3 regions of the Shouchella phoenicis genome follow, and region 1 is predicted to be linked to each of the others. Evidence: riboswitches for the same ligand, from Rfam matches in the RefSeq annotation. Region 1 holds a riboswitch; each other region holds the start of a gene.

Region 1 (10,036 bases):
CGAACGCATCATTGTGGAGATCTTTCCAAGCATCAGACAGGGGAAGAGGTAAGTTTAGTTGGCTGGGTACAACGAAGAAGAGATTTAGGGCAAGTCATTTTCTTAGATGTTCGGGACCGATCCGGTGTTATTCAAGTTGTTTGTAGCCCAGACATCAATGAACAAGCGTTGAAAACAGCTGACCGTGTACGAAATGAATACATGATTTCTGTTAAAGGAATCGTTGTTGAACGTGATGAAAAAGCGGTTAATAAGAAAATTACAACAGGTGAAATTGAAATTCATGTTCATTCATTTGAACTGTTAAATGCTTCAAAACCGCTTCCGTTTCAAATCGAAGCAAATACAGATGCTTCTGAAGATGTTCGTTTGAAATATCGATACTTAGACTTGCGTCGTCCCGACATGCAAGAAGCATTTAAATTAAGACATAAAGTAACGAAGACCGTTCGGGATTTTCTTGATCATGATGGATTCTTAGAAATTGAAACACCGATGTTAACAAAAAGTACACCTGAAGGAGCAAGAGATTACCTAGTGCCAAGCCGTGTGCACCATGGTGAATTTTATGCACTTCCACAATCACCGCAGATTTTCAAACAATTGCTGATGGTATCTGGATTTGAAAAATATTTTCAGATTGTGCGATGTTTTAGAGATGAAGATTTACGAGCGGATCGCCAGCCTGAGTTTACACAAATAGATATTGAAGCAAGTTTTCTTGATACAGAAGATATCCTTGGAATGACAGAAACACTAATGAAGAAGTTAATGCTTGATACCCACGGTCTGAAGTTTGAGGGGTCCTTTGAGCGGATGACATATGAAGATGCAATGAATCGCTACGGCTCTGACAAACCTGATACCCGATTTGGGATGGAACTAGTTGATTTGACTACAGTCTTAGAAGATACGGAGTTTAAAGTATTTAGACAAGCAATTGATTCAAATGGTATTGTAAAAGGGATCAACCTCAATGGTGGTGCTGACAAACTTTCTCGTAAAGAGATTGATGCACTTACGGATTTTGTTAAGCCATATGGAGCAAAAGGTTTAGCTTGGCTGAAGGTTGAAGAAGAAGGGTTAAAAGGACCGATTGCAAAATTCTTTAATCCTGAACAAACAGAAGCGTTGCTTGAAAGCATGCAAGCAAAGCCAGGTGACTTATTATTCTTCGGTGCAGATAAGAAGCAAATTGTCTTTGATTCATTAGGTGCACTACGTTTGAAATTCGGAAAGGATTTTGACCTAATTGATACAAGTAAATTCAATTTCCTTTGGGTTGTTGACTTTCCGCTCGTTGAGTATGATGAGCAGGCAAGACGTTATGTGGCTCTCCACCACCCATTCACACGTCCGAAAAAAGAAGATGAACATTTACTTGAGTCGAATCCTGATGATGTGCGAGCAGAAGCGTATGACCTCGTCTTGAATGGCTACGAGCTTGGAGGCGGTTCTCAACGTATTTACGAGCGTGAGCTTCAAGAAAAAATGTTCCAAACGCTTGGATTTTCAAAGGAACAAGCCAATGAAGAGTTTGGCTTTTTGCTTGAAGCATTTGAATATGGCACTCCTCCACATGGTGGAATTGCGCTAGGCTTAGACCGAATTGTCATGTTACTGGCACAAAAAACAAATTTACGTGAAGTCATTGCCTTCCCGAAAACGGCAAGTGCTAGTGATTTAATGACACATGCACCAGGTGCAGTCAGTGTGGAACAGTTAATTGATTTAAATCTTTCTGTCCTTGGGAAGCGTGGTTGACAGAAGAAACACATCCCTCTATAATTACGGATACTATCAAGTTTAAAATCCATACGAACTTATCGAGAGTGGCGGAGGGACTGACCCGATGAAGCCCGGCAACCAACCTATGTGAGGTTAAGGTGCTACATTCAGCAGAACAGTGGTTCTGAGAGATAAGCAAAGGCAAAAAGCCCCTTTTCTTATCCAAGAAGAGGGGCTTTTTTTAATGAAGGAGAGGGTGACAGAGATGAAAATTGGTCTAATTGGATACGGTACGGTTGGAAGCGGCGTATATGAACGATTAATTCGTTCCAGAGAACAGATTGAAACTATTATCGGAGAAAAATTCGAAATCATTCGTATTTTAGTGAAAGATGTGAAGAAACATGAGGCTGTTCACCGAAATCTTTTTACATCTTCATGGGAGTCTTTTTTTGAACAGGAACAATACGATCTTGTTTTTGAAGCAATAAACGGAACAGACCTTCCAAAATCATTTACGGAGTCATTGTTAAAGCAAGGGACGTCCGTTATTTCTGCTAACAAAAAGCTTGTGGCACTGCACGGGGAAGAACTTGAGCAACTTGCTTATGATCACGGTGCTTATTACGGTTGGGATGCGGCAGTATGTGGGGCAATCCCTATAGTGAATGTTTTCAAAAGTGTGTTAGTTACAACGAATATCCAGTCGATTGCAGGTATCCTCAACGGGACAAGTAATTATATTCTCACAAAAATGGAGGAAGGAAGAACCTATGAAGATGCGTTGGAACAAGCTCAATCATTAGGTTATGCAGAGGAGGATCCTACTTCTGATGTAGAAGGGTGGGATGCTGTTTATAAACTCTGCTTATTGGCAAGACAATGTTATGATCAATGGATTTCCCCAAATGATATTGAACGTGTTGGAATAAGTCATATTGACCAGTGGCACATTCAAGCGGCAAAAGCGCTCCACTTATCCTTTAAATTAATTGCGAAATTAGAAGTAGATTCAACGTCCCTAAAAGGGTTCGTCAAGCCTGCTTTAATTGATCAAGAACATTCTTTAGCGCCAATTCGTGGCGTTTTAAATGCTGTTACCCTTGAAGGGAAAGATATGGAACGACTTATTTTTGCCGGTCCTGGTGCCGGAAAAGAAACAACAGCAAACAGCGTGGTAGAAGATTTTATTTTCCATGAACAACAGCGAGACGTATTGCCACGTTTTACGTATCGTTTAACGAAAATCGAGGAAGGCATTTCAGAAAAATTAACAGCGCAAGAAGTATGGTTTTGTAAAAACGAACAGCTAAGTGAGGTCAAGCCATATTTAGAAAAAACAAAGGTTTGGAAGGAAAAAGAAGTAAAAGGAGGAAAAGTGTTTATTGTGACGCCACTTTCGTCAGCAACACCATTCTTTACATTCCCACTGCTGACAGAAGTAGATCAAGAACATGCAACAGTGGAAAGTAAATTATAGATGGTATTTTGTTTCAGGAACAAGCTTTTTAAATTCTTTAATAAAGGGCTCTGGCGACGTTTTAATTTTGTACGTCGTTACCCCTCTACTAGTGTGTAGGTATAAAAAACCTAATGAATGTGGTGTGTCGCTTGGAAATCGATACGAGATATCAAACACACTATCAATTGGAAAGTGATCGGTATTTGTTTCAATGCGGTCGCTATACAAAGCTAATTCGAAGGAACTTTCAACGACTCTTTTTTCTAGTAAAGCAATCTCCTGCGTTACTTCAATGCATCGCTGTATTACAATGGCGCTCATCATCGTTGCCTCCTTTTAAAGAGAATGTATCATATTTTTCGTGAAAACTCGATTAATATGCAAGGTTTGCTTGTGAAAAATGTTGGGTATATAAGGACAAACAACAAGCATATGCCTTTAGTCGCAATTTTTTGAAAAATGATTGCTTAATGGTGAAAAACCTGATATGATAACGATAATTACATATCCTGATCTGTTCGTAAGGGCTTTATTCTTTGAGCCAACACTTTAAAAAAGGGAGCTTGCTGTTGCTATTTTGCTTACATGCCTCGGTAGCTGAGGACTTAAAATGAATGGTACAAAGCACCCACCTGCCTGGCAGGTTCAAAGCATCGACTTCCTACGGCAAGATCGGGATAACACGAAGCATTTTCTGTATAGGAAATGCTTTTTGTAGTGTGCTTTTAGAGGAGAATATGATATGATCACAACAGCAAAATGGAATGAATAAAGGAGTATGATGGACGTGTTACACCAGTTTTCAAGAAATGAACTGGCCATTGGTCATGACGGTTTAAGTCGATTAAAAGGAAGTACAGTTGCGGTGCTCGGTGTTGGTGGAGTAGGCTCATTTTCAGCAGAAGCGCTTGCCCGTTCTGGTGTCGGTAAAATCGTCCTTGTTGACAAAGACGATGTTGATATTACAAATGTGAATAGGCAAATTCACGCATTGCTATCAACGGTTGGCCAGCCTAAAGTGGATTTAATGGCGGAGAGAATAAAAGACATAAACCCTGACTGCAAAGTTGTTGCGCTTAAAATGTTTTATACAGAAGAGACATACGAAGATTTCTTTTCTCATAAATTAGACTTTGTTATTGACGCAAGCGATACAATCTCATATAAAATTCACTTAATTAAAGAGTGTCGAAAGAGAAACATTCCATTAATTTCGAGTATGGGTGTCGCCAATAAACTAGATCCGACCCGTCTTCGTATTGAAGACATATCCAAAACCAGTTATGATCCGATTGCAAAAGTGATTCGGACGCGATTAAGAAAAGATGGAATTCATAAAGGCGTAACAGTTGTCTTTTCTGATGAAAAACCAATACAAATTCGTGAGGATATTCGCCAAGAAATTGTTCCAGAAAGTGCGGAGCAAGGGAAGATTCGTAAAGCGAAGCTTCCACCATCATCAAATGCGTTTGTTCCATCTGTGTCTGGTTTAATTATGGCTGGACATGTCATTACAAAGCTGTTGGATGGGATTGAAATCAATCGCCAAGACTAACCGCGTTTTTTGCAGTCAGTTTGAATTTGCAACACGTTACAGCCGGCTTGGTTCTACTAGGAAATATAGTGAATGGAACTAGGGTGTATGTAAATCTTATTTCTCTCATGTCACATTCATTATCGCTGATGGCGACTCCAGCGGGAAAAGCAACAGTCAGAAAATGCAAGAGTGATGTTATTGAAGGGGTTGAGGCGTTGCCTGCGGCAAAGAAGACACCGTGAGCGCAAGTGATAACGTAGCGCAAACGGATGTCGCGCTTGTGCCTGTGGTGAAAGCGTCCATCAGCGCGATAAGTGATGAATACAAATTCAATTGAACGTTCCCATTTTTGGATAAAAGATGACCGCTTTTAGACAGACCTAATCAAAGTATAAAAGCAGTGTATCGTGATTTTTCACAGAAATGTGGACTTGACTGGAAATAATAGTAGGTGAACAAAAAAACGGATCTCGGGGTTTTCCGAATCCGTTTTTTGTCGTTAATCAATTTTTTCAAGGTTCCCGTTTGTTTCCATTCGAAACATAGGGTGTTCCTCAGCGTCCTCTTCTAAAATGGCCATTCGACGCGCTCGATTCATAATGGAAATAAGGGATTGATAGTCTTCTTCAATCATACTATGTTCCTGTTTATTACGGGAAAGTTGTTTTTCCATCTCCGCTATTTGAGCTTTAGCTAGCTGAAGCTGTTGACGTAACGTTGCGTTTTCTTCTTTTAATGAAGATGAAGCATTGGAGTCAAACTTTTTTAATTGGGAAATAATCGCTTCAATTGATGGTTCGACTTTTTCATCTTCTTCAACATATGAATAAAGAGGTTCAACTGTTGTTTGGACAGGCTTTTGATAGCTCGGGAAAAATTGAGTTGATACCATTCGTTTGCGCATTTTTCGCTCGCGTTTTGCTTCTTCAATTGTGCGTAAATGTTTTTGACGTACGACTGCGTTCCACCGAAAACCACATGCCGCTGAGGTTCGATTTAGGGCATCTCCTACTTCATCAAATGCTTTTAATTGTGTGCTGCCTTCTTTTATATGATTTAGCACAGTATCTGCTAATAAAACGTCATCTTCATGCGACCATGCATCTTGTCTCACTTTCATCTTTTCAGCTCCTGCCTAATGTCTTTGCTATTACTTTAGCCATGCATGGCTTTTTTTATACTAGGCTAGTAATAAACAAGAGAGAAAAAGATTCTAGCAGATTCAACAGTGTGGTTATTTACGCTTATCGTAAAGGGAGGCAAGGGCGTTTTCAAATTTATTGTCACGATTTGGTTCATAGTAAGAATGAGCTTTAAAGGCATCTGGTAAATATTGTTGCTTTACCCATCCACCTTCATAATCATGTGGATACTTATATTCTGTACCGCGACCGAGATTTTTAGCACCTTGATAATGTGCGTCTTTTAGATGTAATGGAATTGTGGCATTGCCTCCTTCTTGAATAGCAGCAAGAGCCGCGTCGATTCCTTTATACGCACTGTTGCTTTTTGGAGAAAGGGCGAGTTCGACCACAGCATTCGCCAACGGAATTCGTGCTTCCGGTAAGCCGATGCGTTCCGAAGCTTCAATAGCAGTTAGCGTTCTAGAGCCTGCTTGCGGGTTGGCAAGTCCAATATCCTCATAAGCAATGACTAGTAGTCGTCGATGGATGCTTACTAAGTCTCCTGCTTCAAGTAAACGTGCAAGGTAGTGGAGACTAGCGTGAACGTCACTGCCTCGGATTGATTTTTGAAACGCCGATAAAACATCGTAATGTCCGTCTCCATCTTTATCGTGTTGAATACTTTTTTTCTGGATGCTTTGTTCAGCCGTTTCAAGTTTAATATGACGAATTCCTTGCTCGTCTTTAGCAGTAGACAGAACCGCAAGTTCGAGGGCGTTTAAGCCTGAACGGACATCTCCTCCACACGCAAGTGACAAGTGTGCAATCGCTTTTGAATCAATGTCGATCTGTTCTTCACCTAAGCCATTCTCTTTATCTTCTAACGCACGATAAAGAGCTTGTTCAATTTCAGCTGGCGCAAGTTGCTCCAATTCAAAAATATGACAGCGACTTCGAATCGCTGGATTAATGGAGTGATACGGGTTTGCCGTTGTTGCACCAATTAAAAGAATGAGTCCACTTTCCAAATGAGGTAGTAAAAAGTCTTGTTTGGCTTTATCAAGGCGATGGACTTCATCTAGTATTAAGATAAGAGAACCATACATTTTTGCTTCAGCAACAACCGTTTCCATATCTTTCTTATTATGAACCGTTGCGTTAAGAAGGCGATACTGTTGTCCGCTTGAACCAGCAATCGCACTAGCAATGGAGGTTTTTCCAGTTCCGGGGGGACCATATAAGACCATGGAAGACAATTGATCCGCCTCAACCATCCGTCTAAGTAGCTTTCCTTGACCGAGTAAACGCTCTTGACCGATAACTTCATCAATGGATGTTGGCCTCATTCGAAAAGCTAGTGGTTTTTTTTTCATACATGACCTCCTGAATGGTGTTCGTCTTTCCATAGTGTAGCGTATGAGTGATTTTTAGAGCAATAGGAAAGGACTTGTCCTATTAATCAAATAGGAAATCGTGCTATAATAATAAAGGAAGACGTAGAGATGAGCGGTTGATAATAGGAACGAGATAGGATAAGAATTAAAGGAGCTACTCATTATGAAAATATCGACAAAAGGGCGTTACGGACTAACAATTATGATGGCACTAGCAAAAAAAGAAGGCGAAGGTCCGACTTCCTTAAAGTCTATTGCGCAGGAATATAATCTTTCAGAGCATTATTTAGAGCAATTGATCGCGCCACTTCGTAATGCGACACTTGTTAAAAGTGTACGCGGGGCTTATGGTGGCTATAAATTAGCCAAGCAGCCAGAAGATATTACGGCTGGGGATATTATTCGTGTTTTAGAAGGACCGATTAGCCCAGTAGAAGTGCTTGATGATGAAGAGCCTGCAAAGCGTGACCTGTGGATAAAAATTAGAGATGCTGTGAAGGGCGTTTTGGATACAACAACTTTAGCAGATTTAGCGAATTTCAAAGAAGAAGGCGAACAAGACTATTATATGTTCTACATTTAAGAAAAGGTGAAGGAAATGAACGAACATTACTTTGATCATGCAGCGACCTCATCGGTTCATCCACACGTTCTTGATGCAATGATTCCTTACTTTACGGAAGTGTATGGAAACCCCTCTAGCACCCATCGGTTTGGGCGCCGGGCAAAAGCCGCGCTTAGAAATGCTAGAGAGCGTTTGGCAGTTCAATTTAATGCTTCCGCAGATGAATTTATTTTTACAAGTGGGGGCACAGAAGCAAATAACCTTGCATTATTGGGCTATGCTCGTGCAAATCGTTTTAAGGGCAAGCATATTATTACATCTAAAACAGAGCATCATGCCGTTTTGCATACCGTTAAAAAATTAGAAGCAGAGGGCTTTACTGTTACCTATCTTGATGTAGACCAAGCTGGTAAAGTTTCAACGGAAAAGCTGCGATCAGCGTTAACAGATGAAACGATCTTAGTTTCCATTATGTATGGAAACAATGAGGTAGGTACGTTGCAACCAATTAAAGAAATTGGGGCTCTTTTGCAAAACCATCAAGCTGCTTTCCATACAGACGCTGTCCAAGCTGCAGGCTTAGAGACTATTGATTGTGCGGACTTAGGTGTGGATCTGTTTTCGCTAGCTAGCCATAAAGTGAATGGTCCAAAAGGAGTGGGCTGTTTATTTGTGTCTAAAAACGTGACGATTGCTCCTTTAAGCTATGGGGGAGAACAAGAAAGAAAGCGTCGTGCCGGAACGGAAAATGTCGCAGGGATTGTCGGGTTTGCCAAAGCAATTGAACTGGCGAATGATCAGCGAACAGAAAACCGTAGGAAATACAAATATTTCCGAGACACTTTTATAGAAATCATGGATGCGCATGGTGTAGAGTATGTAATAAATGGATCAGACGATGGTCTTCCACATATTCTTAACGTTAGTTTTAAGGGTGTAAAAACAGAGACGTTATTAATGAAACTGGACTTAATTGGGATTGTGGCATCAGGTGGATCAGCCTGCACAGCAGGAACCCTTGTTCCGTCACATGTTATTGAGGCAATGTACGGTCCTGAGAGCCCAAGAGTGTCAGAAGCCATTCGATTTAGCTTTGGTTTTACCAACATAGAATCAGAAACCACTGAAGCTTTTCAAGAAATAGCTCGGATTGTTCTAGCCGAACAAAATCGTGATCAATTTATTGAGTAGAATAGATAAGTGAGGGAAATGTATGAAAAAACCAGAAGAGACCCGCGTTGTCGTTGGCATGTCAGGTGGCGTTGATTCTTCTGTAACGGCACTTGTATTAAAAGAGCAAGGCTATGATGTCATTGGAATCTTTATGAAAAATTGGGATGATACGAATGACTCGGGCTTTTGCTCGGCAACAGAAGATTATGAGGACGTAGAGCGGGTTGCAGAGCAACTCGGTATTCCTTATTATGCGGTTAATTTTGAAAAAGAATATTGGGACAAGGTGTTCACGTACTTCTTAGATGAGTATAAGTCGGGCCGTACGCCAAATCCTGATGTGATGTGTAACAAGGAAATCAAGTTTAAAGCATTTTTAAACCATGCTGTATCATTAGGAGCAGACTTTGTTGCAACAGGACACTATGCACAAATTCACTATAAAGACGATGAGTATCAACTTATAAAAGGTGTAGATACGAACAAAGATCAAACGTATTTTTTAAATGCGTTAAGTCAAAAGCAGTTGTCAAAAGTAATGTTCCCACTTGGTCATATGCAGAAAGCGGAAGTGCGCAAGAAAGCGGAAGAAGCTGGACTTGCTACGGCTAAGAAAAAAGACAGTACAGGCATATGTTTTATTGGGGAACGAGACTTTAAGGAATTTCTTCAAACGTTTATTCCAGCCCAACCAGGAAAGATGGAAACGGTTGATGGTGAAGTGAAAGGAAATCATGATGGATTAATGTATTATACACTTGGTCAAAGACAAGGTCTTGGCATTGGTGGTGCAGGAGAGCCCTGGTTTGTGGTTGATAAAGACTTAGAGCGAAACGTGCTTATTGTTGGGCAGGGATTTCATCATGAAGGGCTTTATTCTTCAGGTTTGAAAGCTGAAGGAATGAACTGGATACTCAATCAACCGTCTGAAGCCTTTACTTGTAAAGCAAAATTCCGCTACCGACAAGACGATCAGCTGGTTACGGTTACCCCAAGAGAAAATGGGCGAGCAGAGATTCAATTTCACGAAAAACAACGAGCGATTACACCTGG
Region 2 (10,036 bases), 1.3 Mb from region 1:
ACTATGCGTAGTGAGCGAAAAGGGTGTATGCCTAAGAGGAGGGTTTTATGATTATTGAAAAAGTAAGAGTGCCCTCACCGAGTATACGTATTCATTTGTATGAAGTGACGTACATAAGCGAAGGACTGAAGGTGATCGGCTTGATGGCAGAACCGATCGGTCACCATTCGTTACCTGGCTTACTTTATTTACGTGGTGGGATCAAAACAGTCGGTATGGTTCGACCGCAACGCATTATTCAATGGGCGAGTGAGGGTTTTGTTGTATTTGCGCCTTACTATCGCGGGAATCGCGGTGGGGAGGGGCGAGAAGATTTTTGTGGCAATGATCGTTTTGATGCGATTAACGGATTTGATCTATTGGAACAGCATGAACAAGTTGATAAAGCGAAAGGCATTCATATTGTCGGTTTTTCAAGAGGAGGAATTATGGCATTGTGGACAGGGATTTATCGTCCGCAATCTCGCTCCGTTACTTGTTGGAATGGTGTAACGGATATGGTGCTTACGTATGAAGAGCGAGTAGACTTAAGAAAGATGATGAAGCGAGTCATTGGGGGAACTCCCTGGAAATATCCAGAGCGTTATGAAGAGCGGACGCCTCTTAAGAATATGGGTGAATTTCAGCCGCATCTTCTTGTTATACATGGAGAAAAAGACGAGCATGTCTCAGCTGAACACGTGTATCAGCTACTGGACCACATTCCAGACAAAAACCAGTATCGAACGGAAACGTGGATCTTCCCACATTATCGACATCATTTTCCGCCAATGGAACAGGCAGATATTTTAAAAAAAGCAGCTAGCTGGATGAAGCACACAAAAAAAGAGTAGGTGATCTCATCATCACTACTCTTTTTTTCTATTTAGTTTGTACGAGTTGGGCCAGCTTGCTGGATGCTTTCTTTTGCAGAAGAAAAACGAGAGAAGTTGTCTGCAAATTGGTTCGCTAATGATTTTGCTGTTTGATCATAGGCATCTTTATCTGCCCAAGCGTTTCGCGGATTCATTAATTCATCAGGGACGCCAGGACAACGAGTTGGCATATGAAGACCGAAAATAGGGTCTGTTTCTGTCTCAACTTGATTCAACTCACCTTGAAGAGCAGCTTCAACCATGGCTCTTGTAAACCTGAGCTTCATTCTGCTTCCAGTACCGTAGCTGCCACCGGTCCAACCAGTATTTACTAAGAACACATCCACATCGTTTGCTTCGATTTTTTCCCCGAGCATTGCAGCATAGGTTTCTGGTTTTCTTGGAAGGAAAGGTGCGCCAAAACATGTTGAGAATGTCGCTTCCGGTTGCGTAATGCCTCTTTCTGTTCCCGCAAGTTTGCTCGTATAGCCAGATAAAAAGTGGTACATGGCCTGTTCTTTTGTCAATTTGCTAATTGGTGGAAGAACCCCAAAAGCATCAGCAGTTAAAAAGACGATGGCAGTAGGGCTTCCTGCAACGCTTGGTTTTAATGCATTCGGAATCGCTTCAATCGGATAAGCTGCTCTTGTATTTTCTGTTAATGAAGAATCATCGTAATTCGCTTTCCCTTCTTCAACAGCAACATTCTCAAGAACCGCGCCAAATGAAATCGCATTCCAAATTTGTGGCTCTTGCTCTTGTGAAAGGTTAATACATTTCGCGTAGCAACCACCTTCAATATTAAAGATTCCTGTTTCTGTCCAACCATGTTCGTCATCCCCAATAAGCGAGCGGTGGCTAGAGGCAGATAAGGTGGTTTTTCCTGTTCCAGACAAACCGAAAAATAGAGCGGTTTCACCATTTTCGTTTGTATTTGCTGAACAGTGCATAGGCAATACATTTTCGTCAGGCATTAAATAATTCATAACCGAAAACATTGATTTTTTCATTTCACCTGCATATTCGGTTCCGCCGATTAACACAACGCGCTCTTCAAACGAAATCATGACAAACGCTTCGGAATTGGTGCCATCAACAGCAGGGTCTGCTTTAAATGTAGGCGCACTGACAATCGTAAATGGTTCTTGATTGGTTTTTGTTGACTGGCCTTCACGAATAAAAAGTTGACGAGCAAAAAGGTGGTGCCATGCAAATTCATTAATGTATGTGATCGGCAATTGATAATTGGGGTCTGCGCCAACAAAGCCATTCGAGGCATAGCGAACTTCTTTTTGTTGCAAATAGTATAACACTTTTTCATAAAGCGCTTTAAATGTGTTTTGAGAAATTGGTTGATTGACTGGTCCCCAATCAATCGTATTACGAACACTTGGCTCATCTACAATAAATTTATCTTTGGGTGAGCGACCAGTATACTTCCCAGTTTGCACAGAAAGCGCGCCAGTATCTGTTAATTCACCTTCTTGATTCATTAACGCTCGCTCTACTAAAGAGGGAACAGAAAGTTGGTGAACCGTCTTAGGACTTGAAAGTAGCTGCTCTAATTGTGTTGATCCATTTAAAATTTTCATAATCGGCTCCTTTATGGTCGGTGTTCGTGGTAATAGTATAACACATTATATTTATTAGTCCATACTAAAGTGAAAGATGTTTTGAAAAAAAGTGAAAGGATGCTTTTATGTGTTTTTTTATGATGTTGAATGGAGAAGTGATTGCTGAAGTAAAACTCCATTCATATCGCTACTGTATTCACACCATGAAGCTTTCGCTTGTCATTTGACTCTCCTCGGTCCTGCTTTAATGACTTCATCCAAGCATATTTGGTAAAAATAGATACATGAAGCCTAGATAAGCGAGCGTTCCGAAAGCAAATCCCGAAAAGATCAAAAGAATGACTTTTGTTTTAGTAGACATAAAACACCTCTAATTCAGAATAATTAATGTTTTTATTGGTGTTCAATCATACAAGATTTTATTTCGATTTAAAAGAGATAAAGCAAAGACTCTTCTTAAACCTTTCAAAGTAGAGGAAATTATGTTATGCTAATGTGCGAAAACGAACAAAGCGCAAACTTATGACATTGCCTGCGATTCCCATTGAAAAAACGACTAATTTCTTACAGGCTTGCTGTAGAAATAGCTCGAAAAAGATGGCGATCATTCATCGTCACAAGTTAAAGTTATACTGCTTTTTAAAACAGATAACATCACGCTTTTATCAAGAGAAGGTGGAGGGACAGGCCCTTTGAAACCCAGCAACCATCACGTTAGTGAAAAGGTGCTAACCTGCAGAACAGTTTTGTTCTGGGAGATAAGAGACGATCGATAAACAAGTCAGCTCTTTTCTCATGTGGAAAAGAGTTTTTTCGTTTTGTATGTGACAACATATAAAGAGAAGATAAAAATGATACGGATAAGTTACGGTTGTGTGTCCGTGGGCATAAGATGCCTTTAGCCTACTTACCAAAGTCAGCTCTGATCGTTCGTTTTAAAATACAACATGCATTTCCGAGCGAAAGTATGGAATAGGAGGAATTAGAATGTCTGAAAAAAGAGGAAAGCACTTATTCACATCAGAATCGGTTACGGAAGGTCATCCAGATAAAATTTGTGACCAAATTTCAGATGCGATTCTAGATGAAATTTTAAAGAGAGATCCGAATGCACGTGTGGCGTGTGAAACATCTGTTACAACAGGAATGGTACTCGTAGCCGGAGAGATTACGACAAGCACCTATGTAGATATCCCAAGTGTGGTTCGTGAGACCATCAAAGGAATTGGTTATACACGAGCAAAATACGGATTTGATGCCGAAACGTGTGCAGTCATCACATCCATTGATGAGCAGTCTGCCGACATCGCTCAAGGGGTGGACCAAGCATTAGAAGCAAGAGAAGGACAAATGACAGACGAAGAAATCGAAGCAATTGGTGCAGGTGACCAAGGGTTAATGTTTGGATTTGCTTCAAATGAAACAGAAGAGCTGATGCCCCTCCCAATCTCATTAAGCCATAAACTAGCATTCCGTTTAAGCGAAGTACGTAAAAACGAAACGCTTGACTACTTACGTCCGGATGGCAAAACGCAGGTGACAATTGAATATGATGACAATGATAAACCTGTCCGCGTGGATACAATTGTTATTTCAACTCAGCATGCGCCAGACATTACGCTTGAGCAAATTCAAGCAGATATTAAGAAACACGTGATTCAAGCTGTTGTCCCTGCTGAACTAATGGACGATAACACAAAGTTCTTCATTAATCCAACTGGTCGTTTCGTAATCGGCGGTCCTCAAGGGGATGCTGGTTTAACAGGAAGAAAAATTATTGTTGATACGTATGGTGGTTACGCACGTCATGGAGGCGGAGCATTCTCAGGAAAAGACGCAACGAAAGTAGACCGTTCAGGCGCATATGCGGCTCGTTATGTAGCGAAAAACATTGTCGCTGCTGGTCTTGCAGAGTCGTGTGAAGTTCAGCTTGCGTATGCAATTGGTGTCGCTCAACCAGTTTCCATCTCCATCAACACATTTGGCACTGGAAAAGCGGATGAAGAAACCCTTGTTACACTTGTGAGAAAGCACTTTGATCTTCGCCCTGCTGGCATTATTAAAATGCTTGACCTTCGTCGTCCGATTTATAAGCAAACTGCTGCTTATGGTCATTTCGGTCGTGAAGATGTTCAACTTCCTTGGGAACGAACAGATAAAGCGGATGTGCTGAAAGCAGAAGCTTAAGTACAGAAAAGAAGAGTCCGGAAAATATCCGGGCTCTTTTTTTATCTTATAAAGCATTTCCTATCGTGACACCGCCATCAACAACAATTTCTGTCCCAGTGCAGTAGGAGCTGTCATCAGAAGCTAGAAAAACGATGGCCTTAGCAACATCAAGAGGAGACCCGGTACGTGATAAGGGAATGCTCTCCATATAATGCGGATCATCGTAAAGTCCTTTTGCCATCTCTGTTTCAATTAAACCAGGATGAACCACGTTTACACGCACGCCGTCCTTACCTAATTCAGCCGCTGCCGCTTTAGATAACGTTGTAATGGCTGCTTTCGTAGAAGCGTACAGGGAAGAATGGCGAATTGGAGAAAAAGATGAGATGGAGACATTGTTAATAATGGACCCTTTTTGTTGGTGGATCATTTGTTTTGCAGCGGCCTGCATACCTAAAAAGACTCCGCGCTGGTTGACATCAATTAGACCTTGATAGTCATCAAGTGTTGATTCCATAAACGGTTTTTTAAGAAACACACCGGCATTGTTCACCAAGGCATCCAATCGTTGAAACTTCTGTACAATCATTGTAATGGCTGCGTCCCAATCGGGTTGCTTCGAGACATCAAGTTTACATGGCGTCGCTTTTGAACCAATTTCTTCTGCGACAGCTTGTGCTTGATCCAAACGTCGCGCGCCAACGATTACATGGGCTCCTTCATTAGCCAAGTCATGGGCAATTGTCTTCCCTTGTCCACGATTTGCGCCGGTTATCAGAATGATTTTATCATTTAATCTTGGCATAGTACCTCCTGAATTGAACGCTATGTTGTCATTTACATGTCAATGCTTTTATAGTATTGACCTCTCTCTACGTATTCGGTGCGCACGCGTTTCATTTCTTTTACATCGGCATCAGTTAAGTCACGCACGACTTTTGCTGGTCGCCCTAATGCAAGCGTATGGGGCGGAATTGTTTTTCCTGGTGGCACAAGACTTCCTGCACCAATAAAAGCGCCTTCTCCAATTTCAGCTCCATCAAGAATGGTGGAACCCATGCCAATTAACGCATTTTTACGGATAATGGCACTATGTAACATCACTTGATGACCAATGGTCACATCATCTTCAATGACGAGGGTACGGTTTGGACTTTGATGAAGCATGGATTGATCTTGAATATTGACTCGTTTTCCAATTCGAGTTGGTGCCACATCCCCGCGGATGACCGTGTGGAACCAAACGCTCGATTGTTCGCCAATCTCCACATCTCCAGAAATAACGGCATTGCTTGCGACATAAACAGATGAATCTATGACTGGTTTTTTATCATAGTATGGTAAAATCATCCGAACATCTCCTTTCCTAATCAGGTTGAAATCGGCTATACTAATTTTATCGTACGAGTATAAAAATAGCTAGATAAGGAGGAGATGTCGTGCGTTATTTTGAAGTCCCAGAAGCGCGAGGTGTAGCGGTCATCGTTCATGGAGCTGGTGAGCACAGTGGTCGCTACAATTGGTTAGTAGAGAAATGGAACTTACACGGCTTTGACTGCTTATTAGGGGATTTACCAGGGCAGGGAGAATCAAGAGGGAAGCGTGGACACATCGATTCCTTTAAACAATACATAAAAACCGTTGACCGCTGGCTCAAGCAAGCCCGTCTTAAGCAACTTCCAATTGTGTTAGTTGGACATAGTATGGGTGGCTTGATTGCCATAAGAACGTTAATTGAACGCGATAATTCATTTATTGAAGCTGTCGTCCTTTCTGCTCCTTGCCTTCAGTTAAATATGCGTGTGTCACCGCCAAAAAAAGCTGCGGCTAAAGTGTTGAACCATGTGGCGCCAACGTTCAGTATGCAGTCTGGGCTAAAGCCGGAGCTGACAACGAGGAGTGAATTGGTACGAGAAGCGTACACAAGAGATCCTTTGCGTGTGACAAAAGTTTCGGCGCGCTGGTATCACGAGTTAAGCAAGGCAATGCTGACAACACGACGGTATCCTGAAAAAATGCCAAATATCCCAATCCTGTTAATGGTAGCCGGGGAAGATCATGTTGTTGATAGTCGGGCGGCACTGACGTGGTTTAATCATCTTGATGTAAGTCATAAGATGCTCAAAGAATGGAACGGTTTGTACCACGAGCTTTATAATGAACCTGAAAAAGAAGAGGTTTTTCGTTATACGGTCAGCTTTGTGAACATGCTCATTCCTTAATGCTCCTCCTATGTTACAATAGGAGGCAGAGGAGTGATGTATGATGAGTAAATCTAAAGCAAAGAAGCAACGAGATAAACGTGTCCGTGAAGGAAAACGAAATCCAGCTCTCAATCGTAGTGTGTACGCAATGGCCGATTTAGCGACGAGAAAAACGAAAACCAAAAAAGAATCGTTTGAAAGACAAAAACATCGTCGCTTTGATGAAAGCGACGATGTTTTTTTAGTTTGGTTGCAGATCTCGTTGAACCACATCCAGTTTCCCTGTTTCTGGACTAATCACAAGCCCATGAACGGTTACATCTTTGGGAAGTAGTGGATGATTTACAATCATATCAATGCTGTGCTTTACGCTATCTGTTACGTCTTCAAAGCCAGTTAAAAATGTGTCAATGTCAACGCCAGCGTAGCGTAACGAGTCGATGTGATCCATTTTAATCCCACGGTCTTCCGCTTTCTGTAGAACGTTATCAGAAGAAAGGCCAGTCATACCGCAGCCATAGTGGCCGACAACATAGACTTCCTCTGCGCCAAGTTCGTAAATGGCAACTAAAATACTACGCATGATACTTCCAAATGGATGAGAAATAACCGCTCCAGCATTTTTAACAATTTTGGCATCACCATTTCGCAAATCCATCGCAGAGTGTAGCAATTCTGTTAATCGCGTATCCATACATGTGAGGATCACAATTTTCTTTTGTGGAAACTTCCCAACAGAAAATTGTTCATATTTTTTGTTCTCCACAAAAGATTGATTAAATTCAAGAATGGTATCTAGTTTACTCATTTACCCGTTCCCCTTTGCTTTAGCGTTTTTCTATAACAACCACAAATGGTGGATTGTTGCGTTGATTAATAAATTGGTAAGAAGCTACATGTGCCTCTTCTTGCGGCAAGTTTGAAACATAGTGAAGCACATCGTCTTTTTCTATTTTCCCTTCAGGATGTCCATGGTAGATCACGAGTACGATGCGACCTTCTTTTGAAAGTTTGGAATAGATTTGTTCAATTGCTTGGATCGTTGTGTCTCCCGTTGTTGTAATACCCTTATCTCCTTTAGGTAAATAACCTAAATTAAAGATTGCCGCTCGAATCTCTGCCGTTTGAAAAGAAGGGAGCTGGTTGAGATGTTCATGTCCAATGTGATGGAGCTTCACACGCTTACTCATGCTTGCTTTTTGAATTCTTTCGTTTGTTGCCATTATTGCCTCGTCTTGAATGTCACAGCTAATCACTTTTCCGTTATCACCAACAAGGTTGGCTAAAAAAAGGGTGTCATGTCCATTTCCAGCTGTTGCGTCAACAACCGTGTCTCCAGATCGGACTATTTCTTGTAGCAGTGTGCGTGCGTAAGGTAAAATTCCTTGTACGTTCATGATGGAACTCCTTTATAATACTTTCCTTGCCAACTATTACGCTTCTGAAATTCTGCTTCAATGCCATTTAATACGGACCATTTGTTTGTACTCCACATTGGGCCAATGAGAATGTCTGCAGGTCCGTCTCCTGTTAAACGATGAACCATAATAGACGGAGGTAACACTTCAAGTTGATCGACAACAAGTTTTGTGTAGCTCTCTTGGTCCATAAAATCGACGTATCCTTTTTCAAATTGTTTGACCATCGGTGTTTTTTTCAACAAGTGAAGCAAATGAATTTTAATTCCCTGCACATCGAGCTTGGCTACTTCTTTTGCTGTTTCAAGCATCATCTCTTCTGTCTCAAGGGGCAGTCCGTTAATAATATGAGCGCATACACGGATGCCTTTGGCCCGTAGTTTTGCGACACCCTCTTGATAGCATTCATAATCATGTGCGCGGTTAATGAGCTGTGCGGTTTTTTCGTGTACCGTTTGTAAACCTAATTCTACCCATAGGTATGTACGCTCGTTCAATTCAGCTAAGTAGTCAACCACGTCATCAGGTAAACAATCAGGTCTTGTCGCAATAGATAAGCCGACAACACCATCTTGCGCTAAAATCGTTTCAAAATAACGCCGAAGTGTCTCTACGGGCGCATAGGTATTTGAATAAGCTTGAAAATAGCCGATATATTTATCTGTTTTCCATTTACGAGCCATTTTTTCTTTCTGTGTGTGGAATTGCGTAACTAAATCATCTTTTCGGTCACCGGCAAAATCTCCTGACCCTCGTTGGCTACAAAATGTGCAGCCTCCATACGCAACATTTCCATCACGGTTTGGGCAATCAAAGCCTGCATCTAGCGAAATCTTCATTACTTTTGAACCGAAATAGTCTTTCAGGTGGTCGTTCCACGTATAATAAAATTTCTCATTAAGGTTCGTTGGTTTTGTATCATCAATCATGTCTATCACCGTTGCCTTTTAAAGAATAAGCTTAGTGTATCATCTCTTCCATTAGAAGTCTTCCTATTGAATGACGTCATAGAAAAGTTGTTGCTAAATTCTTGAATTTCTTCTAAACTGATGAGGGTTTTGACATGATAAAGGAGGCGGGTTTATGCCTAAATCCATTTGGATTCTTATTATTGCGACAGCGATTAATATCACCGGTGCTTCGTTTCTATGGCCGCTAAATGCTGTCATTATGACGCAAGTTCTTGGCCAAACGTTAACGGCTTCAGGGTTTGTGTTAATGATCAATGCAGGTGCTGGTGTGATTGGAAGTTTAATCGGTGGACGTTTATTTGATAAATTAGGCGCATTTCGAACGATTTTAATTGGCGCAACGACATCTGCAAGTGCATCAATCTTACTTGCTTTCTTTTTTGAAACATATGTGCTTTATGGTTTATTTTTAGCTTGTATGGGTTTCGGTTCGGGGATGATGGCACCGTCCATGTATGCATTAGCTGGAAGCCTGTGGCCAGAAGGAGGCAGACGACCGTTTAATGCGATTTATGTGGCGCAAAATGTGGGGGTTTCCCTTGGGACAGCACTAATCGGAGTTGTGACGCTTGTCCGTTTAACGGATGTGTTTATCGCCAATGCAGCCGTCCATGTCTTTATGCTCGGGTTTATTGCCTTTTTCTTTCGTAAATGGGATGGACAACTTGGTCGAACTGCGGATGCTACGCTACGGGTGTCACAAAAAGTTCCGTTTAAAAAGCACTATCGTTTGCAGGCCCTTATTCTGATTTGTGGAGCGTTCTTGATTTCATGGATTGGTTATACTCAGTGGCAAGCGAATGTTTCCGTCCATATTCAAGACTTAGGCATTGCGCTTCCTCTCTA
Region 3 (10,036 bases), 970 kb from region 1:
CAAGAGCCATTGTTTATTCTAGACGTTCGAAATGAAGATGCGTTCCAGGATTGGAAAGTGGAAGGCGCACAATTTGACTATTTGAACGTTCCTTATTTTGACCTACTGGATGGGGTAGAAGAAATCTTACCGAAACTCCCTTCTGATCAACCGATACTCGTTGTATGTGCAAAAGAAAATTCATCGATTATGGTTGGGGAGATGCTAGTCGAAGAAGGGTTGGATGTAGCTTATCTATCCGGTGGTATGAAGGCTTGGAGTGAACATTTAGAGCCCATCAAAGTAGCTGATTTAAGTGCAGGAGGCGAGTTGTACCAATTTGTACGGCTTGGAAAAGGCTGTCTTTCTTATATGGTAATCTCGGGTAGTGAAGCCGTTATCATTGATTCAGCACGGATGACAGATGCTTATGTATCGCTTGCTAACGAAAAAGAAGTATCCATTGCGCATGTTTTAGACACTCACTTACATGCAGATCATATCTCTGGGGGTCGGACCCTTGCCAAACAAACGAAGGCAACGTATTGGCTTCCTCCAAAGGATGCAGAAGGAGTGACATTTAGCTATGAATCGATCGAAGACGGCACACACATCACCGTAGGGGCTACAACAATTGACATCCAGGCGCTCTATACACCAGGTCACACGATCGGTTCAACGTCCTTCATTATTGACGATGTTTATCTGCTATCAGGGGATATTCTGTTTATTGATTCCATTGGTAGGCCCGACTTGGCAGGGAAAGCAGAAGACTGGGTAACGGATCTAAGAAACTCTCTCTATAGAAAATACAAAGACTTATCGTCAGAGCTAATTGTACTACCTGCTCATTTTATGAATGTGGATGAATTAAACGAAGACGGCAGCGTTGCAGAAAAATTAGGGGTCTTATTTGAAGAAAATCATGGTTTAACTGTGGATGATAAAACGACATTTCGCTCCATGGTGACAGACAATCTACCGCCACAACCGAATGCTTATCAAGAGATTCGCGAAACGAACCTAGGCGTTAAAAAACCAAGCGAAGAAGAACAACGAGAAATGGAAGTCGGACCAAATCGCTGTGCCATTCGCTAAACAAAAAGGAGACGATAATGATGGATGTAAACAAAGTATTAGACGCTAAAGGAATGGCATGTCCAATGCCCATTGTAAAAACGAAAAAAGAAATGAAGGAACTAAACGTTGGGGAAGTTTTAGAGGTGCAAGCAACGGATCAAGGGGCATTAAAGGATTTTGAAGCGTGGGCTAATTCTACTGGACATGAATTGTTACAGTCAAAAGAAGAAGGTGGCGTTCTCACCTTCTATATAAAAAAAGGCGAGTAAAGAATGATGAGAAGAGGGCGAAGGAATCCCTCTTTTTTATCGGTTAGGAGATTTTTATGGACATCTTGTTCATTATCACGATTTTCTTCATTGGCTTTTTCGGTTCATTTATTTCAGGGATGGTTGGGGTTGGTGGTTCAATTATAAAATACCCCATGCTCCTCTTTATTCCACCGATGCTCGGTTTCACTGCTTTTTCGGCACATGAAGTATCAGGTATTAGTGCCGTACAAGTCTTTTTTGCCGCCTTAGCAGGTGTATGGGCCTATCGAGGTACAGGCTATTTACACCGCAAACTTATTATCTATATGGGAAGCAGCATTTTAATTGGGAGTTTTATCGGGGCGTTTGCGTCAAACTTCTTCCCTGAAAGCTCAGTTAATCTCGTCTATGCCTTATTAGCAACGATTGCGGTTGTACTAATGTTTCTGCCTAAGAAACAAATTCCTGAACAACCAGCCAACCAAATCTCCTTCAATCGAGCTCTTGCGGCTAGTTTATCGTTTATTGTTGGGATCGCTTCAGGGATTGTTGGAGCGGCAGGGTCATTTTTGCTCGTTCCGATCATGTTAACCGTATTAAAGTTACCTACACGAGTAACCATTGCTACCTCTCTTGCGGTCACATTCATCTCTTCAATCGGCTCAACGGTTGGGAAAGTAGCGACCGATCAAGTGTTATATGGTCCCGCAATTGTTATGATTATTGCAAGTGTTCTTGCTGCTCCTATTGGTGCGAAATGTGGTCAAAACATGAACACGAAAGTCCTGCAATGGTTGTTAGCGCTGCTTATTCTAGGATCTGCGATTCAAATATGGATGACACTCTTTTAATTGTTAAGTATTTAAAAAGTCCGCTTCACGATGAAGCGTTTTCATTAAAAAATTATAAAAAAACTCTTGCATTCTGAAAATAAAATCTGCTACACTACGTTCAACAACTAATTAAATATTTTCTTATTAAGAGGAGCGGAGGGACTGGCCCGATGACGCTTCAGCAACCCCACTATGGTGGAAGGTGCTAATGCCTGCAGGAAAACTTCCTGGATGATAAGAGCGTGGATAATTCATTGACTTTTCGCCCCTCTTTCATTTTTGGAAGAGGGGCTTTTTACATGTTAAAAAAGGAAAGACGAAGATATCAGGGAGCGTTTTATTAAATAATCTGATTAAATATATATGGATAGGAGGAAATGGTGTGATTGAATTCAAAGGTGTCTCAAAAACATTTTCATCGAATGGGCAAGACATCCATGCACTGCGCGAAATTGATTTACAAATTGAAAAGGGCGATATATATGGGGTCATTGGTTTTAGTGGAGCGGGTAAAAGCACACTCATTCGGACTGTTAACTTAATTGAAAGACCCACAGCAGGTGAAGTGATTGTGAATAAAGAGAATTTAATGCACCTAAATTCTCGTCAACTTCAAAGAGCCAAGCGAAATATCGGGATGATTTTCCAACACTTTAATTTACTTCAATCGAAAACAGTGTTTGAAAATGTTGCGACGCCATTGCGTTTAGTAAAGACAAAGAAATCGGCTGTGAATCAGCGTGTAAATGAACTATTAAGCTATGTGGGCTTAGAAGCATTTGCTTCACGTTATCCAGATCAGCTTTCAGGTGGACAGAAGCAGCGGGTAGGAATTGCTCGGGCCCTTGCATCAAACCCTGAAATTCTCTTATGTGATGAAGCAACGTCGGCGCTTGATCCGGAAACAACGAGCTCGATTTTGCAGCTTTTAAAGCAAATTAATAAAGAATACAACATTACCATATTGATGATTACACATGAACTCGGTGTTGTTCGTGAGATTTGTAATAAAGTTGCAGTGATGGATGATGGACGCATCGTTGAAGAGGGTAACGTTGAAAAAGTACTCTCTCAACCTGTACATGAGACAACGAAGAAGTTTGTTCGATCGATTATACCTGATGACCTACCGCAAAAAGTGAAGCAACATCTTGAAAATAAAGAGAGTGACGAACGAATCTACCATGTCCAGATTACGGACGATGCGGACCAAACAGCGCTTTTCAATGATTTAGTTCATCAAGGACTGAATGTTTCACTTCTTCATGCTTCGATGCACGAAATTCGTGAAACTACGTTTGGATCAATCTATGTACGTGTGAAGGGAGATGCGGTTGCTCAACAAGCTGCACAACGTTATTTTGATAAAACATCTTCAGAGATAAAGGAGGTAACAGCACATGCTGGACTGGTTGCCTGAACCGATTCGCCCACAAATTTCAAATGATATTTTAGTCGATGCAATGTTTGAGACCATTTATATGGTGGCTTGGTCATTATTATTTTCAGCGATTCTTGGAGTCGTGCTCGGCATTATTCTTGTCGTGACGAGGCCAGGTCATATTATGGAAAACCGTGTTGTCTACAATGCGATCAACCCGGTTATTAATGTCTTGCGGTCAATTCCATTTATTATTTTGCTTGTTGCCATTATTCCGTTAACGCGTTTGCTTGTTGGGACTTCTTTAGGAACGACAGCGGCGATTGTGCCGCTCGTGTTTTATGCAGGCCCTTATATCGCTCGTTTAATCGAAAACTCTTTGTTAGAAATCGAGCCTGGCATTATTGAAGCGGCTGATTCGATGGGGGCTTCGAAATGGCAAATTATTTTTAAATTTCTCGTCCCTGAAGCAATGAGTTCCCTCATTCTCAGCATGACAACTGCTACGATCGGACTTGTAGGTGCAACCGCTATGGCTGGTGCAATTGGGGCAGGAGGAATTGGCGATGTTGCGATTGCTTATGGGTATAACCGTTTTGATGACGGGACAATGTTTGTAACCGTAATGATTTTAATTCTGATGGTTCAAGCGATTCAAACATTTGGAAACATCGCTTCTAAAAAAGTAAGAAGACGATAGAGAGAGAAGGAGAGAACATCTTATGAAAAAAATTCATCAAGCCCTGTTAGTAGCAGGTGCCACAATCGTTACATTAACAGCATGCGGAAACGACACATCTACTCTTGCTGATGTAGGAGACGCCTACAGTCCAGAAAACCCTGTTGATGTGAAAGTGGGCATCACTGGTTCGGACTCACCTGAGTGGAATCATGTTGCAAAGTTGGCGGAAGAAGAAGGGATTAACGTAGAAATCGTTCGGTTTAGCGACTATGTTCAGCCAAATCAAGCATTAGCAGATGGATCGATTGATATAAACGCGTTCCAAACGGTATCTTTCTTTGACAATTTTAGAGAAGAACACGATTTAGACTTAGCTGCTATTGGCTCAACTGTGCTTGCGCCAATGGGGTTGTATTCTGATAAATTTGACAATGTCGATGATATCCCAGATGGGGCTGAAATTACGATCGATCGTGAAATTACAAATCAAGCGAGAAACTTAATGCTGCTGGCAGAAGCAGGGCTGCTTGAATTAGAAGATGATTTTGGTGTGACGAGTGGGCTTGATCAAATTAAAGACAATCCGAAAGATTTAACACTGACAGAAATCGCACCGGCCAATGCGCCTCGTTTAATGCAAGATGTTGATGCTTCAGTTATTAATAATGGATTCGCTGTTGATGCGGGCCTTAGTCCGGCAGAGGATGCCATTTTTAGAGAAGACGAGACAGCTACACCGTATATTAATATCATTGCTGCTCAAACAAAAGATCAAGACAATCCTGTGTTGCAACGCCTTGTCGAGATATATCAGTCGGAAGACGTGGAGAATGTCATTTTAGAAGAACATAAAGGGGCTCGAATCCCGACAGCTATTTCGTTAGATGAGTTAAATAGCTATCCTAGATAATGGTGAGGAGTGATCAAGATGCCAACAGCGATAAAAGAAATTCAAGAAGCCATTCAAGCGCATTTGATTCAACATCGCTTAACTTATATTAAAACCAGTCATGCGATTCATGAAAATCCAGAAGTCGGTAATGAAGAAGTGTTTGCTTCTTTAACCTTAACAACCTTATTAAGAGAAGCGGGTTTCACAATTAAAGAAGGCATTGCTGGTCATCCAACCGGATTTGTTGCTGAAAAGCGCGTAGGCGAAGGACCAACGATTGCTTTTCTTGCTGAATATGACGCGTTACCGGGATTAGGACATGCTTGTGGTCATAATATCATTGGAACCACTAGTGTAGCCGCCGGTATTGCGCTAGCAGAACAATTAGAAGAGATTGGTGGGCGTGTTGTCGTGCTTGGTACACCTGCTGAAGAGGGCGGAACGAACGGAAGTGCGAAAGGAAGCTTTGTACGTGAAGGCTATTTAGAAGGCATTGACGCTGCCTTAATTATTCACCCTGCGAACGAAACAAGACCGTCAGGCGCCTCGCTTGCTGTTGATCCTGTTGATTATATTTTTCGCGGTGTTTCTGCGCATGCGTCTGGTTCCCCGGAAAAAGGAGTAAATGCACTCGATGCAGTCATCCAGCTTTTTAACGGCATAAATGCGCTACGTCAGCATGTCACAGACGATGTTCGCATCCATGGGATCATCCCAGATGGCGGAGATGCGCCAAATATCGTGCCAGACTATGCGCGAGCAAGATTTTATATTCGAGCTGATTCACGGCCGAAAGCAAATGATGTACGTGCGAAAGTAGATGCGATTGCGCAAGGAGCTGCATTAGCAACAGGGGCAGAAGTGGAGATTGCGGAGTTTCAAAATAAAGTTGATAACCTCATCCCAAATAACACGTTAAATGAGGTGTTTACAGAAACATTTACCTGCCTAGGCGAAACGGTTATTCCTGGGGAAAGAGATGGGCTTGGTTCAACCGATACTGGCAACATTAGTCAAGTGGTTCCGACGATTCATCCATATATTAAAATTGGGTCGAGTGATCTAATTGCACATACCGTACCTTTCCGAGAAGCTGCGGCTTCGCAAAAAGGAGATGAAGCCTTACTAACAGGCGCTAAAGGTCTAGCGCTCATTGGCTATCAGCTCCTTACGAATCCAGTCATACTTGAAAAAGCAAAAGATGAACTTGAAGTTCGAAAAAGAGTGGCAGAGACACGATAGTCGTAAAGACGGTACTAAGGGACCGTCTTTACGTTTGTGCCAGAAGTTTATTAAGCTGATGAAGGACTTGTGTAAATTGTTTACCTTGTTCATCTACATTGTGACGAAACGTTTGGAACGGGTCACCTTCTGTTTGGAGACGTTTTAAAACGGTTGGCAATGTAAACATTGACGGTTCAAGTTTAGGTGTCACGTCTTCCCAATAAAGCGGAGTGGCGACCCATCCACGGACATGACCACGAGGTGAGTAAGGTGCAATAATCGTTTTGCCATCATCGTGTTGTAAATAATCCACATATAAGCGGTCTTTTCGATTTTTCTTTAACCGTTCAAGCGTGAACAAGTCTGTGTTTTGTTCCACGACATATGTACTTATAAAGCGACAGAAGACTCTTGTCTCTTCATAAGTGAACTGATCCTCCGGTAAAGGCAAATAAAGCTGCAACCCTTTGTTTCCAGACGTTTTAAGATAAACCTGTAATCCAAAGGAATCAATCACTTCTTTTAACGCAATGGCTGCTTTGACCGCTAAAGAAAAGTGGTTCACATCAGGTGGGTCTAAATCAAACACCAATTCTGATGGACGTGTCTGATCTTTCTTTTGAAAAGGCAAATGGTACTCTAATACAAGCTGATTCCCAAGCCATAGCAATGATTCAGTACTGTTACAGACAACATAGTCAATATCATCCTTTTTATACGTTTCTATAAAAGCAGGTGCATAGTCAGGACAGTTTTTTTGGAAAAATGATTCGCCGTTTGACCCGTGAGGATAGCGAATTGATGTGAGCAGCCGTTCCGTAAAAAAAGGAAGCATAGCAGGTGCTACAGTATGCAAGTACTGTAAAAAATCTATTTTTTCAAATTTGATTGCTGGCCATATCGGTTTATCTCCACTTGTAATGTCGACCTTAGAAGGCAGAGGATTGATCTGTTGGAGGAGATGTTGCCACGTGCAACGCTCAGCTTCTTCTTCAAGTAAGAAGGAATGGAAAAATGGCTCTCGTAAGTGCACGCCATCAAAGCCGATGCAGCCAATTTTTACACAGATCGATGGTGACAAGGACCATTTTTCTTTATCAATACGTGTACCGTTTTTCTCGAAAAGCGCAGCGAGCATTAAACGATCTTCAGTTTTTAAACCATTTGAAAACTGAACAATTGGAACGAGCGTATTGCCTTGATAAACGGCACCTTGAAAATAACCGTTCCCTTTTTCGTATTCGGTCAAAATGACGTGAGCGTATTGATAGTACTTGATTTTCAGCCACTGAGTCGATCGTTTCGTTTCATAAACGCTTGTTTCCTTTTTTGCGATAATGCCTTCCCCGTTATGTTGCTCAATAACCGATTCTATCTCTTTTGTAGTCTGAAACGTTTGAATGATAGGCAGAACTGGCGAATCGAAAGGAAGTGAATGCAACGTTCGTTTTCGGTCTTTTAAGGGTCGCTCTAATAGTGAAACGCCTTTTTCCATCAAAAGGTCAAAAATCATGAGTGTTAGAGGCAAGCGCTGTGCGTATTTTATAATCTGTGTCTTCGTACGAAGTTTTGCGCGTCGTTGGACAATGGAGAAGTTACTTTGATAGGGATTTACCTTGGAAATGATCTCTGCATCTAATAGAAGCGGGAGGTGATTTCTTATTTTTGATTTCATTTCCGTACAAGCATCAATAATCTCAGGAAACGAATTCGTTAGTTCTTTTTCATTTCGACTAAATAAACGAGGCCCTGTTTCATCCCAGTGAAGTAAGCATCGATACCCATCGTATTTCACTTCATAACGCCAATGATCTCCTTTAGGGAGCTTGGGTGCTGTTGTGGCTAACATCGGTTTCATCTTTTCACCTCACCCCTTTAGTCTGACCTCGACTACATAAAATATGAGTTTTCCCCACATATTAAGGAAAAAGGATGTGAAGGCATGCATACTGTTTGGAAAGGGAGTATTAGCTTCGGTCTCGTAAATATCCCTGTAAAGCTTCATACCGCAACGGAAAACAAAGATATCAAGCTGAGACAACTTCATAAAAAGTGTCATACGCCAATCAATTACAAAAAAGTTTGCCCTGATTGCGAAGAAGAAGTGAAGAATGAAGACATCGTAAAAGCCTATGAGTATGCGAAAAACAAATTTGTTGTTCTTGATGCAGAAGATTTAGAGCAACTTAAAAAAGAACAAGAAGACAAAGCGGTAGAAATTATTGATTTTGTGAAGTTAGAAGAGATTGACCCGATTTATTTTGAAAAAAGTTACTTTATCGCCCCTGATTCTAATGGAAGTAAAGCCTATGGCTTGTTGCGTGAAGGGTTACTGAAATCTAAAAAAATTGGGATCGCTAAAATTATAATTCGTTCAAAAGAACAATTGGCGATTGTACGTGTCTATCAGACAGGGTTAATGATGGAGACCATTCACTTTCCAGATGAGGTCAGAAAATTTGAAGATGTACCAAACGTACCTGAAGAACAAGAAATAGTAAAAAAGGAATTAGACGCAGCTCTAATGTTAATTGAACAACTGACTACTCCGTTTGAACCTGAAAAATACCAAGATGACTATCGCCATGCGCTTATGGAGTTAATTGAAAAGAAAAAGTCCGGGGAAGAGATCGTAACCACAACACAAGAAGCGAAAACCGATTCAAATGTAACCGACATTATGTCCGCGTTGCAAGCGTCGCTTGATAAAACGAAGCAGAAAAAAGCTCCCGCAAAGAAAAAAACGTCTACTAAAGCAAAGAAAAACGCTTAGAAGGAAAGTAAAACCTTTCCTTCCTTCCCTGTAATCTCCTTTCGCTTCAAGCCGTTGCCTCTTTTATACTAGAGAACAAGAGATGGTAAAAGGAGAGTACGGAGTGAATCAAGTAGAAGTTGGCCAATTTTTACAAAAGAAAAAAAATGTCTTCAGTGACAGTGTTCGTTTATTTATTGAGTGGAATGAAAGCTATCATTTTCAAACAAAAGCATTTGAGTGGCTTTATGGAAACGTCACCGTGCTAGCTGCGGTAGAACATACCACAATTGATCAAATCCTTCTAGGTAGATTAATGGATCAAACGTTTTTAGACGTGCTGTCTTTCTTTAAAGATGAGAATGAGCGAAAGAAGTTTCAGACCTATACGAATATAAGCCCGCTGTTTTCTTCGTAAATGATAGAATTGATTAAACGAAGAAGAGGGGGCTGTTTATGTTTTTTGAAATGACGTATCAAGTGCGGGTGTTGAATGTTGAAGAGGGTATGCGTTGGTACACGACATTTTTTAATCGTGAGGCTGATTTTATCCCTCACGAAGGGTTTGCAGAATGGGAGATGTTACCTGGATGTTGGCTGCAAATGGCGGAAGGGCAACCGACGCAAGGGAGTGGTCCAGTGCGTTTGGCGGTCGAGGACTTAGAAAAGGAAATAAGACGTTTGCAAGAGACGTTAGAAATTGTTGAAATAGAGGCGTTTTCACGAGATGAAGTGCCTGTGAAGTGGACAACATTTTCAGATCCATGGGGAAATCGTATAGGTTTGTTTGAATATCGAAATAAGTTGGAAGAACAGCAGCGGATAAACGAACTGCGCTCGAACAAACAGAAATAAAAAGATGTTCAACGACGCTTATCATTCAAAACGGCATCCTTTATAATAGAGAGAGAATGTAAAGGGTAGGTGATTTCTATGAATCATGAGGAAGCGTACCGTCGTTT

The links. A riboswitch is a leader RNA that binds a small molecule or an ion and turns the genes downstream of it on or off. The one in region 1 is predicted to bind S-adenosylmethionine.
Region 2: linked by a shared signal. The riboswitch ahead of metK (methionine adenosyltransferase) and the one ahead of ABC361_RS07495 (homoserine dehydrogenase) in region 1 are both predicted to bind S-adenosylmethionine.
Region 3: linked by a shared signal. The riboswitch ahead of ABC361_RS02240 (methionine ABC transporter ATP-binding protein) and the one ahead of ABC361_RS07495 (homoserine dehydrogenase) in region 1 are both predicted to bind S-adenosylmethionine.

Annotation. Positions count from the first base shown of each region.
Region 1 is NZ_JBDFMQ010000001.1:1,376,162-1,386,197, forward strand. Features, by position in the region: gene aspS (aspartate--tRNA ligase) at 1-1,764, shown strand, start outside; SAM riboswitch class I at 1,821-1,926, shown strand; gene ABC361_RS07495 (homoserine dehydrogenase) at 1,973-3,208, shown strand; gene ABC361_RS07500 (hypothetical protein) at 3,203-3,511, opposite strand; RNA gene ssrS (6S RNA) at 3,694-3,873, shown strand; gene ABC361_RS07510 (tRNA threonylcarbamoyladenosine dehydratase) at 3,978-4,745, shown strand; gene ABC361_RS07515 (RsfA family transcriptional regulator) at 5,227-5,847, opposite strand; gene ABC361_RS07520 (replication-associated recombination protein A) at 5,962-7,224, opposite strand; gene cymR (cysteine metabolism transcriptional regulator CymR) at 7,409-7,828, shown strand; gene ABC361_RS07530 (cysteine desulfurase family protein) at 7,844-9,001, shown strand; gene mnmA (tRNA 2-thiouridine(34) synthase MnmA) at 9,024-10,036, shown strand, end outside.
Region 2 is NZ_JBDFMQ010000001.1:2,700,272-2,710,307, reverse strand. Features, by position in the region: gene ABC361_RS14510 (alpha/beta hydrolase family protein) at 48-833, shown strand; gene pckA (phosphoenolpyruvate carboxykinase (ATP)) at 866-2,446, opposite strand; SAM riboswitch class I at 3,088-3,193, shown strand; gene metK (methionine adenosyltransferase) at 3,416-4,615, shown strand; gene ABC361_RS14495 (SDR family NAD(P)-dependent oxidoreductase) at 4,662-5,402, opposite strand; gene ABC361_RS14490 (gamma carbonic anhydrase) at 5,435-5,947, opposite strand; gene ABC361_RS14485 (alpha/beta hydrolase) at 6,037-6,819, shown strand; gene ABC361_RS14480 (hypothetical protein) at 6,863-7,135, shown strand; gene ABC361_RS14475 (beta-class carbonic anhydrase) at 7,043-7,609, opposite strand; gene mnmM (tRNA 5-(aminomethyl)-2-thiouridylate-methyltransferase MnmM) at 7,629-8,198, opposite strand; gene mnmL (tRNA modification radical SAM protein MnmL/YtqA) at 8,195-9,148, opposite strand; gene ABC361_RS14460 (MDR family MFS transporter) at 9,303-10,036, shown strand, end outside.
Region 3 is NZ_JBDFMQ010000001.1:405,643-415,678, forward strand. Features, by position in the region: gene ABC361_RS02225 (MBL fold metallo-hydrolase) at 1-1,077, shown strand, start outside; gene ABC361_RS02230 (sulfurtransferase TusA family protein) at 1,098-1,328, shown strand; gene ABC361_RS02235 (sulfite exporter TauE/SafE family protein) at 1,385-2,161, shown strand; SAM riboswitch class I at 2,282-2,384, shown strand; gene ABC361_RS02240 (methionine ABC transporter ATP-binding protein) at 2,526-3,563, shown strand; gene ABC361_RS02245 (methionine ABC transporter permease) at 3,544-4,224, shown strand; gene ABC361_RS02250 (MetQ/NlpA family ABC transporter substrate-binding protein) at 4,247-5,116, shown strand; gene ABC361_RS02255 (M20 family metallopeptidase) at 5,135-6,340, shown strand; gene ABC361_RS02260 (DNA ligase D) at 6,369-8,180, opposite strand; gene ku (non-homologous end joining protein Ku) at 8,265-9,095, shown strand; gene ABC361_RS02270 (hypothetical protein) at 9,199-9,492, shown strand; gene ABC361_RS02275 (VOC family protein) at 9,531-9,929, shown strand; gene ABC361_RS02280 (hypothetical protein) at 10,008-10,036, shown strand, end outside.